DNA from 2 places in the Cytobacillus sp. FSL K6-0265 genome. Region 1 is predicted to be linked to the other one. Evidence: riboswitches for the same ligand, from Rfam matches in the RefSeq annotation. Region 1 holds a riboswitch; the other holds the start of a gene.
The links. A riboswitch is a leader RNA that binds a small molecule or an ion and turns the genes downstream of it on or off. The one in region 1 is predicted to bind thiamine pyrophosphate.
Positions count from the first base shown of each region.

Region 2: it holds a riboswitch for thiamine pyrophosphate, as region 1 does, so the genes downstream of both, MHH73_RS11290 (YkoF family thiamine/hydroxymethylpyrimidine-binding protein) here and MHH73_RS01995 (3-oxoacyl-ACP reductase) in region 1, are expected to answer to the same signal.

Region 1 is NZ_JBBOPE010000001.1:372,494-380,204, reverse strand. It holds gene phaZ (intracellular short-chain-length polyhydroxyalkanoate depolymerase) at 1-851, opposite strand, end outside; gene MHH73_RS02020 (DUF6176 family protein) at 944-1,288, shown strand; gene MHH73_RS02015 (hypothetical protein) at 1,625-1,945, opposite strand; gene MHH73_RS02010 (glycosyltransferase family 2 protein) at 2,095-2,694, shown strand; gene MHH73_RS02005 (polysaccharide biosynthesis protein) at 2,735-3,730, shown strand; gene MHH73_RS02000 (IclR family transcriptional regulator) at 3,929-4,681, shown strand; gene MHH73_RS01995 (3-oxoacyl-ACP reductase) at 4,894-5,649, opposite strand; TPP riboswitch at 5,742-5,843, opposite strand; gene MHH73_RS01990 (glycosyltransferase family 2 protein) at 5,919-7,463, opposite strand; gene MHH73_RS01985 (ABC1 kinase family protein) at 7,581-7,711, opposite strand, start outside.
Region 2 is NZ_JBBOPE010000001.1:2,213,215-2,220,925, forward strand. It holds gene MHH73_RS11275 (sulfurtransferase) at 1-882, opposite strand, end outside; gene MHH73_RS11280 (NADH:flavin oxidoreductase) at 1,320-2,444, opposite strand; gene MHH73_RS11285 (hypothetical protein) at 2,599-2,934, opposite strand; TPP riboswitch at 3,485-3,588, shown strand; gene MHH73_RS11290 (YkoF family thiamine/hydroxymethylpyrimidine-binding protein) at 3,673-4,281, shown strand; gene MHH73_RS11295 (ECF transporter S component) at 4,278-4,889, shown strand; gene MHH73_RS11300 (ABC transporter ATP-binding protein) at 4,864-6,429, shown strand; gene MHH73_RS11305 (energy-coupling factor transporter transmembrane component T family protein) at 6,426-7,211, shown strand; gene pdxR (MocR-like pyridoxine biosynthesis transcription factor PdxR) at 7,346-7,711, opposite strand, start outside.

The DNA.
Region 1 (7,711 bases):
AATTCCCTTATCACTTCATCCACTTCTTCTATGACAAACGCATGGCCTGCATCTAATTCTCTAAAAATGACATTAACGCCAGACTGCTTTAAATCCTGTAATAATGTAGTCGTCATTTCCCTTGTCGTTAAGACATCCTTATTTCCCCACATTAGAAAAGTCTCTGCTTTAATATTGTTTATTTCTCCTGTTCCTGCAGCTATTTCATTATCAATATCAGTTATATTAAACACATTAGCTGCATGAGCAACATCCATGATATTCCTTTGTTGTATGGCTGCTTCTATATATCTTTCAAACCGTTCCCCTAATACCTGCCTGCCTTTAACAAACATCAACTGTTCCATCGCTTCGGTGAAAAATGGCAACTCTTTCATCTTCTGTGCTTCTACCAACCGATTTAACATTGGATCTTTTTCTATTGTCTCTCTTGTTTGATAGCGCTGATTGTTTTCATCATAGGCTGGATAACCACCGGCTGGCATGGAGGCGAGCAAAACCATTTTTTCAACAAGATTTGGATACATGGCTGCAAATTGCATCGCAATACCACCCCCATTTGACCAACCGATGATTGTTATTTTATTTAAAGAAAAATGATCACAAAATAATTTCAAATCATAAGCGAATGTCTTAAAATCCTCTATTGGTTGATTGTAAGTAGATCGGCCATAACCTCTTAAATCCGGGGCATAGACCGTATACTTTGAAGGTATTTTCTCTAAAAATACGTCCCAATGATTCGCTGAGGCATAATTGCCATGAACGAGAAGAAGAACTTTCTCTCCCCCATCCTTTTTCAGATAATCATACACTTCACCATTACTTAACATGCATTCCACTTTAAACACCCCCACTTTTCTCCTTCAAGCCTCTCATACTATTCGATCTCAGCTCTCTTTATTCCTTTTTATGTTAAAATTCTAATAAAAGGAGAGATTCTATGAACGTTGAACTCACACGCTTTAAAGTAAAAAAAGGGAAAACAAAAGCTGTAGATGAATGGTTACAATTCCTCAATCATCATATGGAAGAAGTACTCCTCACACTTGAAGGAGAAAAAATGTATATTGAAACGATTTTTCGTGAAGTACAAAACGAAGATGAATATCTTTACTGGTATTCTGTACAAGGTAGAGGCGGAGTTGAAGTGACTGAATCGACTCACTGGGTAGATAAAAAACATCTCCAATATTGGCAAGATTGTATAGATGAAACCTACCAACCAGTTAATTTAAATACAGAAGTCGTTATAATCCCAGAGAAAATCAGAACAAATATGAAGTAGCTTAAATAGACTAAGCACTTTTCATCTTCCGTCCATATAAGAGGAATGAAATGAACCCTAATATGGTATAAACTATAACAGCATTCACCATACTACCTACCTCAAACCAATATGAAACCGACATCATTATCGCAGCAGATGAAAAGATAAAGCCTATGATCATCTGCTTTTTTAAGCGGGCGCAAATGATACCTTGGATAATAAAGGCTAGCGGAAACAGGACATAAATCCCTAATAATAAAATTTTGCTAAACGGAAAAAATGAACATATCCATGTGAATATAAACATACATATTGCGGGTAATAAAACTCGAAAAAACATCTTCATGTCAGCGTTCATCCCCTTCTTTTTACAGACAATATGATAGCCTTCCACCAATACCACAACAAAACAAGATACCCAAAGACACTATACAACGCCCATAGTGCACCATCAGCAAGCTCATGAAGGAAAAACTCCCCTTCATTCATTTCTTCACCGCGACCAATAGCATTGAAAATAGAAATAAAAGGGATTGTTAGAACAAAAAAGATGACAAACAATGCTGTTTTTCTACTTCGTTTCCTCCATAACATTCTTAACGCCATCAAAAATGAAATAAACAAAGAGAGGTAATACAATAACCAAAACCATAACGGTAAACTCACCATAAACATCCCCTCGCCCCTTTTTTAGTGTAATACTACACTAAAAGTAATTTACTGTAAATATTTTCTTTTCAAATTCACCACTTTTTATTAGGCGCATACACTAATCGATATAACACCTGCCGCAAAAATCATGCTTAATAAAGTGAGGAAAAATCATGAGATTCAGCTTTTTATCCCCAGTTTATAACGGTGAACAATGGGTTCGTTTGATGCTAGACAGCATTCCAAAAGAATATGCCGATGAAATCATTGTTTGTGACGACGGCTCAACCGATCAAACATTAGCGATGTTAAAAGAATATCAACAACAATACCCTCAACTAAAAATCTTAGAAAATGGGGAAAATCGTGGCGCTAGCTATTCATATAATCGTTGTATCGAAGCCGCAACTGGAGATTATATTGCCATTATTGATAGCGATGATATTTATTTACCAACCATTCGCGAAGTACTCGCGAAAATAGATGGTGAGTACGACATTTATTATTACAGCATGATGACAAAGGATGGTCAGCTCTTTCAAGCAACGGAAGACAATTATCGTGAATGGTGTGGGCAATTTAGAATTATGAGGAGAAGCTGTGTGGGCGAGGCGAGATTTTCAGAAAGACCGGATATGGCGGGAGACTGTGATTTTCATCAAGCACTCTTAGTCCAAAACCCTTCTGTGCACATAACAGGGATTATCGCTTATTGGTATAACTACCCACGAGTAAACTCTGAATATTATTTATACTATTTTGGATTAAAGTAAGGCCATTTTGGTAAATAACAGAAAGGTGCGTTCCATACTTATGTTTAATAATAAAACGCTATTAATTACAGGTGGAACCGGCTCGTTTGGCCATGTCGTGTTAGAACGGTTTTTGCATAGTGAAATAAAAGAAATACGCATCTTTTCTCGTGATGAAAAAAAACAAGACGATATGCAAAAACAGTACGGCGATGCAAGAATCTCCTTTATCCTCGGCGATGTTCGGGATATGAGTACTTTAATACCAGCTGTAGACGGGGTTGATTATATTTTCCACGCAGCAGCCTTAAAACAAGTACCCTCATGTGAGTCACATCCACTTGAAGCAGTGAAAACGAATATACTTGGCACCGATCATGTATTAAGTGCAGGCATACAGGCAGGGGTGAAGAAAATTGTCTGTCTATCAACAGACAAAGCAGCCTATCCAATTAATGCAATGGGAATGTCTAAAGCTTTAATGGAAAAAACATTTATCGCTAAATCGAGACAAGCTAATGCTCGTGGTACCATTATATGTGGCACAAGATACGGAAATGTCATGGCATCACGGGGATCAATCATCCCGCTACTTATAGAACAAGTAAAGGCCGGAAAGCCGCTAACTGTTACGCATCCTTTAATGACCCGTTTTATGATGAGTTTAGATGAGGCAGTCGAACTTGTATTGTACGCTTTTGAGAAGGCTTATAATGGGGATATTATGGTACAAAAATCACCTGCAGCCTATATTACAGATTTAGCACAAGCGATTAAAGAACTTTTTCACGTTAATCTTCCTTTAGAATTAATTGGCACACGCCCAGGAGAAAAGCTCTATGAAGTGCTACTAACAAAAGAAGAAGCAGCAAAAGCCATTGATCTTGAAGGCTTCTATCGCATTCCTCGAGATACAAGAATAGAAACTGATACAAACTCTGTAGAAGAATATCACTCCAATAATACGTATCGTCTCTCTGTAGCTGAACTAAAAGAAAAACTACAATCATTATCCTATGTTCAAAAAGAGCTACAAAAATGGAAAAGGTTAAAGTAATTTTGTTTGACCGCTTCCTATTTTTCGTGAGTTGGGCACCTTCTCTGACTAAGTTAATAGTCGCCAACTCACTAACTATTCTTAAATATACTAAATTTATAGGAATATCCTACCAACCCTTTAAAGGTAGGTTGTTGTTTGATGTGGTTTCTGATAAATTAGGATTCAACATGACTAGCATAATGAGGAGTTACATACATGGAGATACAAAAAAGCAGTACGACGATTCAATCCTTGCAAATTGGCATTTCTATCATCGAATTAATCTATCAAAAAGATACCCCGATGAAATTCTCGACCATTCAAGAAGAAACCGGTATTACAAAAAGTAATTTATATAAATATTTAAATACACTTACACAATTGAATATGCTCTATCGTGAAAAAGGAACAAACCTGTATTATCTTGGCAACAAATTGATTCAATATGGTACAGCTGCCTTTGGTAGTCGTGATATTGCCGATGCGATTACTCCTTATATGCAGGAACTTTCTTCGCTAACTTCCTGCACCGTTTCGTTTTCATTATGGACAAACAACGGTCCGATTACGACAAAGATTTGTCATTCCAATGAACCACTTCATATTGGTACACAACTTGGCGGAAGCTTGCCACCAACATCTGCTGCGGGGAAGATTTTCTTAAGTTTCTTAAACCCTGCACTGACAAAAGAATGGCTAGGAAACGAGCAATCAATCGATAACGAAGAATGGCAAATGATTCAACAATCGAAAATCTCCTTCGCAACCGAACCTTTAATTCCATCGATTTCGTCTGCTTCCGTCCCTTTGCTAGACTACCAGAATCAATTACTCGGTGCAGTGACAGTGGTTGGATTTAACGATAACATGCCAAATGAAGTAACGGATCCGATGAGCAAGCAACTGCTGGCGTTTCATCTACAAGCATCTTCTATGTTTGGCTATCGATATAAACAGGGGAAAATTTGAACAATCCTGATTGAGCGTTCAATCAATTAGATGTAGTTGAGATAATTAGAAGTAATAATCATTTTATCATCTTCTGCGCATAAATTGGATTTTAGCTCACACATTTGCTTTTATACGCCCATCTATATAAACGCCTTACTCAATTATAGACCCGCAAACTGAATCTAATGATTGAAAAAGGCCGCCATACAAAGATGACGACCTTTTTTATCTTAGTTCATCGTCAATCCATGATCGACTACTAGATTTTGTCCCGTAATCGCTCTAGCACCTGGAGAGGCTAAGAAAACAACGGCTTCTGCTACATCTTCTGGTTTTGTCACACGGCGGATAGCAGCGTTATCAGCAACAATCGCAAATACTTCAGGGGTAGTAACAGCACTTGCATCCGTTGTTTCTAATAATCCACCAGAAACCATATTCACATTAATGTCATATTGTCCAAGCTCTTTGGCCATATTGCGTGTAAAGCCAATTAATGCCGCTTTCGCTGTTGTATATTCATGGTAGGCAACGACGGGATTCTGGTAAAGATTCGTGCCAATACCAATCACACGGGCTTGCTGTGAATCCTTTAAAGCTGGGAAAGCAGCTTGTACAACATGTAAGCTTGCTTTTATCGCACCTTCAAACTGGGTTTGATAGCTAGTCCAAGATAATTCTTCTACTTTTGCCTGTGCCACAGGATCAAATTTAAATTGAACTAATGCATTATTTACAACGATATCCAAGCGACCAAAATGAGCAATAGCGTTTGCCACCATCGCTTTTACTGCTTCTTGATCTCTGACATCTGCTTGGATGGCCAATGCACGATCATGCCCGATTTCTTCAACTACGGCATCAGCTTTTTCTTTACTACTATAATAATTAACGACTACTTTATAGCCTTCCTTACCGAACTTCTTAGCAATTGCAGCTCCTAATCCACGACTTGCGCCTGTTACTAACACAACTTCTTCTCTCACTCTATTCCCTCTTTTCAATCGATGTCATTAAAAATGTTCAGGGAAACAAAACAAAAGGCTCCCCGAAAATGGAGAGCCTACCATACGTATTCATATAGTTGGAAAATGCTCCCTACGATCGTCTTAACGAACAGGTTCTAAGGGTCAGGTTTTAACCTTCTCAACTCATATTCTGAGTCCCCCTGCAACAATTTTAATTATTTTTAGTTTAGCATATAAATAGTCGCATAGCTATGAATCGAGGTTAATTTCCAACTTGACCATTCGCTTTATGTTTCTTCCCATCGCATGACACGGGGATTCTTATCTAAAATCGATTCATATTGTTTCTCATTACCATAGAGACTATTCGGGTCAAGCAGCTTATATCTCTCGTATTTTTCCAAACGATCTTTTTCTTTTGCCCAGCCTAAATGCTTGACTCTTATTGTGGATAAGCTGTGGGTAAGTTGAAAGATATTTTCTGGAAATCTCCCACAATGTTGGGGCGTTTCTTTCCAGACGGGCTGAAAGGTTGAATCGACTCTTGCTAGAAATGGACGGTATAGGAAATGTGCTTGCCAATATTCATCTTCACGATAATGATCTTCATCCCACATATCATACAGTCTAAAACAGTACAAATCGATGGTATCCTGTTTAACAAAGTCATCAATATAATCAATAAAACTCTCCTCAAACCATTCATCTGCATCAAGATTTAATACCCAACCTAAAAATCCATTTGTTGCTTCTAACCACTGCTGTTTTCTTAGTTCTACTTCATTGGCAAACTGGGAACTTGCATTCTTGACCAATTTAATTGGCACACCTTTTAGTTCTTTCAAGAAAATCGATATAGTCTGATCAGTACTAGCATCATCTATAATCACAGCTTCATCGATAAAGGGCTTGACTTTCTTTAACATCGTTTGTAAATAACGACCTTCTTCATTCTTCACAATCATAGATAAGCGAATTTGATGGTTTTCTGCTTTTTCTGGATAAATAGGTAGTTCGCTATGAACATACTGACATTTTTCTTTAAAAGTAGGTATACCTTTTAAGTCAGAAGAGCGATAAATATGATAAGCAGGGAGATGTGTGTCGACATGTAAATCCAATCCTAATGCCACTGCTCTCACACAAAAATGCCGATCTTCTCCCCAAAAACTGAGATTTTTAATTTTACTAAAATGAACACCTGCTAACAAAGCCTTCCTGCTAATTAAGGTGCACGCACCTAATCCCCCTACTTCATAAACACCTGGAGTTTGTAACTGTTGAATAAACGCCTCGGTTTGAACTTGTTTTTCTTCATCTGTTATGACGCCATCATCCGCCTGTCTCCAGTGGGTATATTCATCTGTTAACCAAACTTGCGGATAAGGGATGGTCCCTTCTTGCCAAGCCGTCCAAAAGACCTCAGAGACAATTTCTTTATTTGCGGCAATAAGTGTATGAAGGGTATCCGGGTGTAAAAGCAAATCAGAGTCAATTAAAAACAGATAATCAAATGCTTCAAATTTCGCCTGCTCAATAAGCATATCTTTGAAGCGCGCAACCTTCCAGATGAGGGTATCATTCCAGAAATGTGTCAAGTCGGTGCGAATATAGATACTATCTTCTTTTGCAGATAATATCGCAACATTGTTCTTCCATTTGGCAAAATGACGTAGTAGTCTACTTGATTCTTCATCCTGATTATCATCTATGAAATAATAATGAATTTCCATTGTATCCGTTTTTAAATTGGCTAACGAAAGTAGAAACTCTTTTAAAATAACGGGTTCTTGATTAATTGGACTACCAATGAGAATTTTTGTATTAATCATAAGCAACATTAACGTTTGTAGACAAAACCGTTCACCTCTCTACACTATATTCTCACCATGATTTGCTTGTGTAGTAAAACAAGAAAAATTCTATCCAAAACAAAAAGCAGAGAATCGTTAGAATCTCCCTGCTCTAATGATGGTGTATATAAGAAATAAGAACATTAATATCGCAATGACAAAGCCGATTTCTACTGCCGGTATATTCCATAGGAGAGATGATTGCCTACCAAGGGCGGAACCGATAA
Region 2 (7,711 bases), 1.8 Mb from region 1:
TAGTGGCGCGTTTTCGTCTTGCACCCATTCTGTCATGGAACCGTCGTATACAGCGACATCTTTGCGACCTAGTGTATATAGAATGAAAGCATTCCATGTAGCAGCAATTCCACCGCCACAATAAGTGATGACTTTTTTAGATGGATCAAATACACCGGTCGGCTCGAAAATTTCACGTAATTTTTCTTCCTCTTTAATGAGAAGAGATTCATCATCTGATAAGTCAGCAAAGAAGACATTTTTACTATTAGGGATATGACCGGGACGGCCGTAAGTGTTTTTCTTACCACTAAAGACGTCTGGTGATAGACAATTCATAATGATCATGTTAGGATCATCGATTGCATTTTTGACATCTTCTTTTGTAGCCAATAATTCCCTTCTTCTTCTACCATTAAAAGTCGCTTTCGGATAATATTCAATCCCTGACTTAACTTCTCTACCTTCTTCTTTCCATTTTCTAAAGCCGCCGTTTAAGATAGAGACATTATCAAATCCTTCGAAACGAAGTTGCCACCAAACACGGGATGCCCAATCAGACGCGGCATTCGGTGAGCCGACTTCAGCGATTTTGTCATAAATAATCACATGTGTACCATCACCGACACCCAATTTTTCAATGCCTTCTACGAACCTTTCTCGAGATGGCAATGTAAATGCTTTTGGATCATCTGGGTTTGCTAATTCGTTTACTACATCTGCATGCACAGCGCCCGGAATATGCTCTTCTTTATAAGCGTCTCGTCCGTTCGTTACAGAGTAAAGTCCATCACCATCTGGTAACTTTAAAAAAGTTGTTGCGTCTAATATGCGGATATTTTCATCATTTAAATGTTCCTCTAACCATTGGGTTGAAACAATTGATGGAATCGTTTTGGTCATTACTTTTCTCTCCTCTATCGATTTTTGATTAATATAACATTATACCCATCTGTTTACAAGGAATTAGGTTTGTGATGTTCATTTTCATGACCCAACCATTACACTTTCATATTCCCTCATTCTGAAGGTAGAAACATTGTTAATAGCGTAATCATAGAAATCATTATCAGATCAACATATAACAACCACAAACAATAAAAACATTATCTAATGAAAGCTTTCGGGCAAAAAAACACCTTCCCCAAACCTTTTCATTGAATAGAGAGAATGAAATAGAGTAAAGGCATCCGACATTCATACCAATAATCATAAAAATAACTTTTCGATTCGTCTTCCTCATTACAATTCAATCTTGCTACATAAGGCCCCCTCTATAGTGGGAACAAACAACGGGAAAAAACCGATTCTTATCAATCGGTTTTTAAAATAATTTGCCATTAATAGAGGATGCCTTCTGCTTCTTTTGTGTAAATTTTCGCCTGATCAAGTGCCCCATCTTTTAACTTAGTAACCCATTCTGGATCTGCAAGTAGGGCACGACCGATAGCCACGTAATCATATTCACCAGCATTCATTTTTTCATCGACAATTTTAAGATTTTTTTCAATGGTGATTTGTGCATTATCTTCACTACTTAAATAGGCGCGATTAATGCCAATGGATCCAACTGCAATGGTTGGTTTCTGTGTAATTTTCTTTGTCCAAGCAGCTAAGTTATATGTAGGGTGTTCTTCAACAAACTCTGGTTCCCATATGCGTCTTGTTGAACAATGAAAAATATCGACACCCGCTTCAACTAAAGGTGTTAATATGGTGGCAAGTTCCTTACTATTATTCGCTAACTTGGCTTTGTAATCTGTCCCTTTCCACTGAGAATAGCGGAACACAATTGGAAAATCAGGACCGACTCTTTGTCTGCAAGCTTTAACGATCTCTGCTGCAAATGTAGAGCGTGCTTGTAAGTCTCCACCATACTGATCGGTCCGTTTATTCGTCAGTTCCCAGAAAAATTGGTCAATTAAATATCCATGAGCACCGTGTAATTCGATACCATCAAATCCAATCTCTTTGGCAGATTTAGCAGCTTCTGCATATGCATCGACTAGGTCGTGTATTTCTTCATCGGAAAGTACCTTGATTTGATCAATTTTCTTTCCTTTTAACGTGATTCCCGAAGGACTGACAGGCGGTGAATCGATGTTTGGTAAACTTCCAGCTTTTCTTGCTGCACCAACATGCCATAATTGTGGAATAATTTTACCGCCAGCCTCATGTACTTGAGCTACTACATTTGCCCAACCTTTTAGTGCATCCTCACCATAAAAAAGAGGAATTGTTTCACCAACAACCGCTGACGGGTGATTAATCGCTGTGCCTTCAGTAATAATAAGGCCTACACCATTTTCTGCTCTCCTACGATAATATTGTGCTACCTTTTCATCCGGTACACCATTTGGTGAGAATCCTCTAGTCATTGGTGCCATTACTACCCTGCTTTTCAATTGCTCATTTCCAAACGGAACCTTTTCTAATAGACTATGCCCTGCCATTTTTTCTTCCATCTTTATCACTCCTTGCTTTCATTTTACAAAGAATGATAGCAAATACAAGTAAAAAGCATTTAATTAACAGAATATTTTATTCACTTATCGCTTCATAAAAAAAACATTTCAAAAAAGGAATTTGAAATGTTTTCTCTTTATTAAGAATCAGCTCTTACATTTCTTCAGGTTTAAAGCCATAAATAACAGAAACACCTAAATACAAAGAAAAGAAATCTAAAAACCAATTATTATTATTTTCTTTTGTGTGAAGGCAACGAAAGATTTCTTGGAACTGCATGCTTTCACTTGCCTTCACTACAGGCGTTATGCCGAAATACTTAATTACCGTATCTAAATTTAAATGTTTTGCAACCTTCAAAACATCCTCTAATAGTGAGTAATAGATTGCGATTTCCTTTTCCTGAAATAGTTTAATCATTTGTGGATGTAAGTTAGCTAATAATAAACGTCCTTCTTCTTCATTTACAACAGGAACTTGATTTAACATTTCTTTTATATCGATTTTAATCACCTATTTTTTTTTATTATCTTTACGAGTTGAGAGTTCTTAAACCATTCGGTTCTTCCACCAATCAGAACAACTTAAAGTATATATTTTACTATGTATACAATAAGCCCGCCATTCACCTATTATTATATAGTAATAGGCAATCTCTTTACCTATTAGCCATAAATTACTTATATAAGTATAATTTCTTTCATAATAAATATCAATTAGGGGGACGGTAAATAACCACATTTCAAGACGCTCTCCCCTCATTGAAAAATGGTTAATGAACGGGGTGAAAGAATCGCCAGAAGGAATGACAACCATCAATACTAAGAGTAGTAATCGGTTATTTTTCATTCAAAATAGTATGTTAATGTTAGAATTTCGAAATTACTCACCTCTACTATATTGAGATTTTTAATTGCCTTTCATATGAATTGATATATCAATATATATTTTTCTCTATTTCAAGTATGGATTGACAAGTTTTGGTTTACAGGGGATGATTTTTTGCTTATGATTAGATAGATGAACAAACAAAATATTTCGAATGCGCTAGGGGAGCTATGTTTAATGGCTGAGAAGGCAATTGCCTGACCCTTATAACCCGATCTAGATAATACTAGCGTGGGGAAGTGCAGTTGGTCAGTGTATTCTCTTTTTTTGCATAGCCAAACTGCATTCCATCGGGGTGCAGTTTTTTTTGTTCAAAAAATGTTTAAAGGGGATATTTATATGAATCAATTATGTGGAAAAAGTAGAATCGTCGGTTGTCAGTTTACGCTTTCTGTAATGAGTGAAAGGTATGTGGACATTATCTTATTTGCCCTTAAAGAAGTGAACATGTCAAAGGTGTGGTCTCATACTGATGATGTTTCTACTTGTATACGTGGGAAGCAAATTCATGTTTTTGATGTAGTGAGAGCAATATTTTTACACGCGGCTAAAACAGGAGAACACATTGCTATGAGTGGCACTTTTTCGATTGGTTGTCCAGGAGATTCAGCAGCAGACGTATACATGGACGAAACTGACATTGCTTTGAACAAGGATTATACAAAAGAAATAGAGCAGTTAGCAGGTTGCAAATTTGCCCTCTATCCCTTAGGGAGGGAAGATTATATGGAAAAAATTTATGAACAAATTGATTGGTCCAAGGAGTCAGAAGTAAAGGTAAGCCATAGCCATTATGCCACAAGGCTTGATGGAGATGTGAATGATATTTTTAACTTGTTACATAACGTTTTCGATCAGACCAAGCAAGAGGTTTCTCATGTGACAATGACATTCACATTGTCAGCTAACAGCCCAACTGGAACTGCTAAAGAAGTGAAAGTATCATGAGAAAATCTTGGCGTTTGAAAGATATTGTTCTCATGTCAGTCCTCGGGGTAGTATTTGGCTTCATTTATTTAGGTTTTTTTGGGGTCGGTAAAGTTCTTGTTGCCATCCTTACCCCGTTTGGACTTGGACCCATTGGTTATGAATTGATTTATGGCATATGGTTTATTGTATCAATCATAGCTGCTTACATTATCAGAAAGCCAGGCGTTGCTTTTACAGCAGAAACCATTGCTGCTATTACCGAAGTACTTGTCGGTTCAACATCTGGTCCAGCTTTAATTCTTTCAGGAATGGTGCAAGGGTTAGGTGCAGAAATCGCTTTCGCTGTTACAAAATGGAAAAATTACCAACCTCGTATTCTCGTTTTTTCCGGTGTTAGTGCAGCATTTATTAGTTTTCCTTACCATTTCTTTGTATCTGGTTTTCATGCTTATGAATCCTGGCTTATTATGACAATGTTTGTTATACGTCTCTTAAGTGGAGCCATCATTGCTGGTTATTTTGGAAAAATATTAGCGGATCAATTAGCGAAAACAGGTGTGTTAAATGGGTATCCTATTGGGAAGGAGATAATAGCAAGGCATGAAAAATCATCAACCAATTTTTGAACTAGACTCTTTCTCTTTTTCCTTTGATAAACACGATGAACCTTCTTTAAATAATGTTAGCTTTAGCTTATATGCAGAGGAAGTGACTTTATTACTTGGAGCAAGTGGATCTGGCAAAAGTACACTTACATTATGTTTAAATGGCCTATATCCTGAGGCGATTGATGGTTTTACTTCAGGGGATCTTTTATATAAAGGGAGATCGATCTCTTCCTATCCCAAAGGAGTAATCAACCAAGAAATAGGTATTGTCTTTCAAGATCCGGAAAGCCAGTTTTGTATGGTTCGTGTAGAAGATGAATTAGCATTTGTTTTAGAAAACTTGTCTATTCCCAGAAGCCAAATGAAACAAAGAATAGAACATGTGCTAGACATTGTAGGATTATCACAATATAAGAAACATAACATTCACCAGCTTTCAGGAGGACAAAAACAAAAGGTTGCTCTAGCTTCCATCCTTTTAATGGACCCTCAATATTTAATTTTAGATGAACCTACAGCAAATTTAGATCCTATATCTAGCATTGAGTTTATCGAGACAATTATGAGGATTCAAAAAGAACGAAGATTTGGTCTGCTTGTAATTGAACACGAAATCGATGATTGGGAAACGTACGCTCATCGGTTGATTGCGCTTAATAAAAAAGGAGAAATCCTTTTAGATAGTGCGCCAAAGGAAGGTTTTATCAATCATTTACAGGAGTTAAGAAGTAATCGTATAAGAGTACCTAAAAGATATGTAATTAGGGAACTCGCAAGACCACCATCAAGTGAAAAAGAAAGTACAGAAGTAATTGTAAATCTTAAAAACATACAATTTAACTATAAAAATAAGCAAATCCTTAATGAACTTTCTTTCTTGATCAAAAAAGGAAGGTTTTGTGCGATCGTTGGCGAAAATGGTGCTGGTAAATCTACCTTATTACAATTAATAGCCAAATTAAATAAGCCTGTATCAGGTTCAATCGATTTTTTAAACATCCCATTAAGTGATTGGCATGAAAATGAGTTATATAAGAAGATAGGCTATGTATTTCAAAATCCTGAGCATCAGTTTATTAACCAAACTGTATACGATGAAGTGTGTTTTGGTATGAAACTAAGTGGCTATTCTAGAGTAGAAACAGAAAGAATGGCTCATCAGTTATTAACCGATTTTGATCTTTTATCTGATAAGTGGAAAAATCCATTTTCATTAAGTGGTGGACAAAAAAGAAGGTTAAGTGTAGCAACGATGTTACATTCCACACCTGATTTACTCTTATTCGATGAACCCACATTTGGACAAGATGCCTATACAATATCTCAATTTATGCGTATAGTCATGCAACTAAATGAAAAAGGGACAACCATCGTTTTCGTTACCCATGACATGGATTTAGTTGATTCATATTGTAATCATGTCTTGGTCATGCAAGAAGGAAACATCGTTTATAACGGTACACCTAAAGAACTTTGGCGAAGAACTGAGCTTTTAGAAAGAGCCAGATTAAGGATCCCTTACCGTTTACGGTCGATGAATGAAGAGATGACAGTATGATACACTCATTAAATCCAACTATGAAAGCTATTACGATTATCATGCCTGCTATTCTGTTGAGCTTTTCCTTTGATATTATTACACCAGCGATTATGTTTATTTATATCCTGATACTTACATTTTTCTTCAGTAAACTGAACATAAAGAAATGGTTGTTTTACTTTATACCTATGTCCTTTTTTGCGCTCGGACTTGCTTGGATGACAATGCTTTATACGGATGATAGATATGCAACTGGTCCTATTATCTTTTCCTTCCTTTCTTTTGATATCAGGATGGGTAGCATTATAGTTAGTATAAGTTTAGCGCTAAGGTCATTGTGTTTTATAGGGTTATCTTTACTCTTTGCTTTTACAACTGATCCGACAAAGTTTATGTTAAGTTTAATGCAACAAGCTCGCCTTTCACCTAAGTTGACTTACGGTATTTTGGCTGGCTATCGCTTTGTTCCAACCTTCAGGCACGAATTAGATATGTTAAAGAAAGCTCATCGTATTCGCGGCTTTGGTCATGCAAAAGGATGGAGAAATCTTGTAGAACAAATGAAACAATATTTTATTCCCCTATTAGCTGGTGCGATTCGGAAGGCTGAAAGAGTCGCAATTGCAATGGAATCAAAAGGTTTTACAGGATCAAAAGAACGAACCTATTATACAGTAATGAAAATAAAGTTTACAGACTACCTATTTTTATCGATCATGCTCATCATATTAATAATCGCCTATTACGTCTCCTATCGATTGGGTACACTTAACATATTCGGTCATCGGATTACGCCCTAACTTTTCCTTGCTAGAAATCTTTCTAAGTAAGGTTAACAACGAACAAGTTCAGTTTGATGATTGAGAATTTGTTCGTTGTTAATTACCTGAATGTACTTGATAGTATTTATTTCTTGAATAACACAAAAATATATCTAATCAATATCATCCATCCCCCATGCTTTGAACAAAGCTTTCAAGCTATGTTCCAATTCCTCTTCGCGAATGCCTGCAAAGCCTAATATGATTTGTGGTTCTTTATCGTCTCTTCGAATAATGGAGTAATTAGATAATGGATAAATTTTCAAATTCTCTCGCTTTGCGCGGGTGACGAGTTCGTTTTCATTCATACCGTTCTTGACTATCAATACGACATGCAATCCAGAACTCTCTCCTATCACTTCTAATTGTGGAAAGTACTTGAGTACGTTTAGAACTATTTCGACCTTTCTTCTATAAACCTTTTTCATTCGGTTTAAATGCTTTTCAAACTCTCCGTCTTTCATAAATCCACTTAAGGC